Regions from separate parts of the Companilactobacillus ginsenosidimutans genome, predicted to be linked through region 2. Evidence: predicted binding sites of a transcription regulator. Region 2 holds the regulator's gene; the other holds the start of a gene.
The links. The regulator HrcA, encoded in region 2, represses chaperone genes, less so after heat shock. The targets are predictions, from matches to a motif close to TTAGCACTCNNNNNNNNNGAGTGCTAA.
Positions count from the first base shown of each region.

Region 1: the regulator HrcA is predicted to act here: its motif matches at 1,090-1,116, upstream of clpP (ATP-dependent Clp endopeptidase proteolytic subunit ClpP).

Region 1 covers NZ_CP012034.1:2,473,606-2,476,088, reverse strand. The annotation lists gene ABM34_RS12260 (GNAT family N-acetyltransferase) at 1-384, shown strand, start outside; gene ABM34_RS12255 (hypothetical protein) at 484-1,011, shown strand; gene clpP (ATP-dependent Clp endopeptidase proteolytic subunit ClpP) at 1,138-1,731, shown strand; gene ABM34_RS12245 (DHA2 family efflux MFS transporter permease subunit) at 1,835-2,483, shown strand, end outside.
Region 2 covers NZ_CP012034.1:614,599-617,081, forward strand. The annotation lists gene dnaK (molecular chaperone DnaK) at 1-171, opposite strand, end outside; gene grpE (nucleotide exchange factor GrpE) at 210-809, opposite strand; gene hrcA (heat-inducible transcriptional repressor HrcA) at 828-1,874, opposite strand; gene ribF (riboflavin biosynthesis protein RibF) at 2,052-2,483, opposite strand, start outside.

The DNA of each region.
Region 1 (2,483 bases), 730 kb from region 2:
GAAAAAGATATTGATTTAGGATTCAGCAATGTATTGATAGTTGACGGAGAAATTGCTGCTACTGCCGCATTGTATACAACACCGGACCCTACTTATGCAAAAATTTATGACGGAGCTTGGTCTGCCACTGCTGACCCTTATGCAACTACTCATACGGTTGCTATCTCCAGCAAATTTAGAGGGATGCACTTAAGTAAATTTCTCTTCTCCAATTTAACTACACTAGCTGTAGAAAAAGGATTCCACAATCTACGTATTGATACTCATGAAATGAATGTGCGTATGCAAAGATTGGCCAAGAGTTTTGGATATGTACAACGTGGAATCATTTACATTGATTCAACTCCTGAAGGCAAAAGATTGGCTTTTGAATTAAATTTATAATAGGTAAATAACTGAATTTTCATAATCCCAAGAATACTTTGACTTAATATTTATATCCGTTAAAGTTGACTTATAGATTAAATTACTTTGGGGGGAATTATGAAAAAATTACTTACAAGCTTTTTTCTAACATTAATGGCGGTATTGGCAATTGTTCCGTTTGCACAAATTGCAAAGGCGGATGATCACAATGCTTTTAATTACATTAGCAATGTGGCGACGCCAAAGTTAACTACTTTGTATAACAAAGATGATAGTAATAACTTTACTGCAGTTAAGAATCGTAGTCTGGGTGCTAAAACAAATTGGTACACCGATATGTGGATTCAAAGTGGTAAAGAAACTTACTTACGTGTTTCCACAAATGAATGGGCACGTATGTCTGATGTTGTTGCAAGTTTGAAACTCGCAGCATCTGGAGAGCCTCATATTACTGGAGTTACAGTAACTGCTAATCCAGCAGCGATAATTTATGATGACTTTGGCGCAAAAACTATCGGTCGTCTAGAAAAAGGCTATGCTTTTAAAGCCGATCAAATGGGTTACTTTAATAATGACACACAACACACTTATTTCCGTGTTGGCACAAATCAATGGCTAAGCAATGCTGATGTTAATCCATATTAAATCATTAATATTCAAATGATAATTTTTTTTACATAATATAGTGCTAGTTTGTTGACCCTGTATTATTTATATGCTAAATTAGCACCGTACCGTTAAGAGTGCTAATCAAAAAACAGGAGGCATTTTATGTTAGTTCCTACAGTTATTGAACAAAGTTCACGTGGCGAACGTGCCTATGACATTTATTCGAGATTATTAAAGGATAGAATTATCATGCTATCTGGCGAAGTTAACAGCCAAATGGCAAACACAGTTATTGCAGAATTACTATTTCTAGACGCCCAAGATTCAGATAAGGACATTTCCATGTACATCAACTCACCTGGTGGCTCAGTTACCGATGGTTTAGCTATCGTGGATACTATGAATTTCGTAAAATCTGATGTTCAAACTATTGCTACAGGTTTGGCTGCTTCAATGGGTTCAGTCCTATTGTCATCAGGTACAAAGGGCAAACGTTTTGCTCTACCTAATTCAACAGTTCTTATTCACCAACCACTCGGTGGTGCTCAAGGACAACAAACAGAAATCGAAATTGCTGCACAAGAAATTTTGAAGACAAGAAAAAGATTAAATCACATCTTGGCTGACAATTCTGGCCAAACTTTCGAAAAACTACAAAAAGATACAGATCGTGATAACTATATGACAGCTCAAGAAGCTAAGGATTATGGTTTGATTGATGAAATCATGAGCAACAAGCCAGAAGACAAGAAATAATCTTTTAAATTGGAGGGAGTGCAAATTACTTGCATCCCTCTTTTTTTGCGTCCATAGACAAATAATTTTATTTCGACTATTCTTTTGATTGAAAGGAGAAATTATGACAAGCAATACAAACAAAATTATAAATAGAAAACTTTTTGTCAGTACTCTCTTAGCAGGAACTTTTACAATGTCGATTAGTCAGTCGTCTTTGTCTACCGCCTATCCGACATTGATGAAGTTCTTCGGAGTAACAGCACCAACCATTCAATGGCTGACGACTGGATTTATGCTAATCATGTGTATCATGATGCCAATTAGCCCTTGGTTGTTAAATAATATCTCGTTCAAAAAATTATTTCTCAGCGTCGTGGCAATTTTTGGAATTGGGACATTTATCATCATCCTAGCACCAAATTTTCCATTGGCTATGTTGGGTAGAGCTTTGGAAGCCGTCGGAGTAGGGATCCTATTTCCGTCGTTTCAATCAGTTCTACTAGAAATAACCGAGCGAGATCAACGTGGTGGAACAATGGGGATGGCTGGACTGGTAATGGGTTCAGCCCTAGCCAGCGGGCCTATCATCTCCGGAATTGTTTTGAATTGGCTTAAATGGCAAGGATTATTCGTAATATTCCTAATCATCATGGTAGCAATATTCGTCTTAGGATTATTTTTCATACAAGATGTTATGCCACGAAAAAAAGTTAAACTCGATTTTATTTCAATTATTTATTTACTTGGATTAGTTGGTCTGCTTTATGTTG
Region 2 (2,483 bases):
AGCTTGTCTTTTAGCTACTTCACCAACTTGAATTTCACCATCTTTAAAAGCAACAACAGAAGGAGTTGTTCTTGCACCCTCAGGGTTAGCAATAATTTTTGGAGAACCACCTTCAAGAACAGCAACAGCTGAGTTTGTAGTACCCAAATCAATACCAATAACTTTAGACATATACAAATACCTCTTTTTTATTTTTATAATTTAAAATTTTATTTTGCAACTACTACCATTGCAGGACGTAAAACTCGATCATTGAGTTTATATCCCTTTTGTAAAACTTGAACAACTGTATCAGCAGGATGATCTTTATCTGCAGGAACAGTTTGAACTGCTTGACTATCGGCAGGATCAAATTTTTCGCCAACATTATCGACGGCCGTTACGTTATTATCCTCAACTGCCTTAACCATATGTTGTTGAACCATCTCAACACCCTTTTTAAGTTGCTTACCAGTTTCATCGGTAACATCAACTTGCAAAGCGCGTTCCAGATTGTCAAGAACAGGAAGAATTTCCTTAGCCAGCTTTTGACCATCATATTTAATCAAACCAGCAATTTCTTTCTTTTGACGGTTTGCCATATTTTGAATTTCAGCTTGACTACGAATATATTTATCTTCCAATTCGTCGTTCTTTTTCTTGAGATCTGCAACTTCTTTAATTAATTGTTCAGCTTCAGATCCAGCCTTACTAGTTTTTTTCGATTCCTTTTTAGAATCTTTTGAAACATCCTCTTTTTTAGGAGCTTCTTTAGTTTCCACATCTTCTTGAGAAGTTTTCGCTTTTTGGTCTTTTTCTTTATCTGCCATTGCTGCCTCCTATAAATATCATGAATCATCATACCTTGAATAATAATCAATCAATCTTTTTGCTAATTCGGTTCTAAACTCGCCTAACAATCCGATAAGTTGTGAATAATGCATTGATGTTGGTCCAAGAAGTGCAATAACGCCCTTACCGTGATGTCCAACATCATAATTAGCGGTAATAATACTATAATTCTTTAACGCATCGGATCCCAATTCACTACCGAGACGAACTTTAATTCCATCATCCTCGGAATTAGGATTAAGCAGTTTCTTCAAATCATTACTCTGGTTAATAGTAGAAAGAAGTGATTGCACTCCTTCTAGATCACTATTATTTGCGTAATTTAAAAGATTTAATTGACCGTCAACAAAATATTTTTCAGAATCAGCTTTTCTGAATAATTGATCTACCATATCTAGCAAACCATTAGTAGAATACATATATTCTGACAAGATTATTGGAATGTCGTCATGCAACATCTCAATTACCCTTGGTAAAGGTTGACCAACCAACTTATCATTTACTATCCGAACAAATTTCTCAATCAGTGAACTATCTAATTCCGCATCAACTGTGTAGATGTTACTTTCCACGTTATTATCACTTGTAACGATAATTGCCATTATCTGATGAGAATTAAGTGGAACAATTCTAAATCCCGTTAAGCGTGTTTTTGTGCTTTCTGGGCCTAAAGTAATTGCTGTGTAGCTGGTTAAATGTGAAAGTATTTTAGCTGACCGTTCGATTATGTCATCAAGTTGGTGATAAGTTTGTCCGAAATCCTCATCAATCTGATTTGCAATATCTTTTGGCACAATAGTAGGTTGAACCAGATAATCTAAGTAGTAACGATATCCATTAGCAGAAGGTATTCGTCCAGAAGATAAATGGGTCTTCTCGAGATAACCTATTTCTTCAAGAGTTGCCATCTCATTCCTAATGGTTGCTGAACTTACATGAAATGGTAATGCGTTCTCTAATGTTTTTGATCCAACCGGCTGGCCGGTATCTGTAAAAATGCGCACGACTTCTCTCAAGATTGCATCTTGACGTTCCGATAACATTATACCGTCCTCCTTTTAGCACTATTCATATTGGAGTGCTAACAATGTAAAATATAACAATTCAGCCTATGAGTGTCAAGTATTGGCGCTTAAAAAATTGGATTTTTACAGAAAAATATTTATTAACTTTCATGATAAAAAAAATCCCGACAAAAGTTGTCGAGATTAAGAGTGATTTTATTTATCAAATAAAAATGATTTTGAATTTTCACGATCTTTTTTAAGCTGATCAATCAACTCATCAGCGCCACTAAACTTGATTTCGCCTCGTAAATAGTGAACCCATTGGAGTGTAACTTCGTTGCCATAGATATCTTCATCAAAGTCAAAAATGTTACATTCGACGGTTACTCCAGTATTCTCAGCAAAGGTGATATTGTACCCAACTGATGTCATTGAATCATACCATTTGCCATTCACCAAGATTCTGGTTGCATAGACACCAATGGATGGAATTAGTTCACCCTTCCCCACAGATAAATTTGCAGTCGGAAATCCGAGTGTTCTTCCTCTCTGTAATCCATGGACAACTGTACCGGAATTTTGATAATCATAGCCTAGCAGTTCATTAGCTTCATCAATATTGTTATCTTCAATCATTTCTTTAAT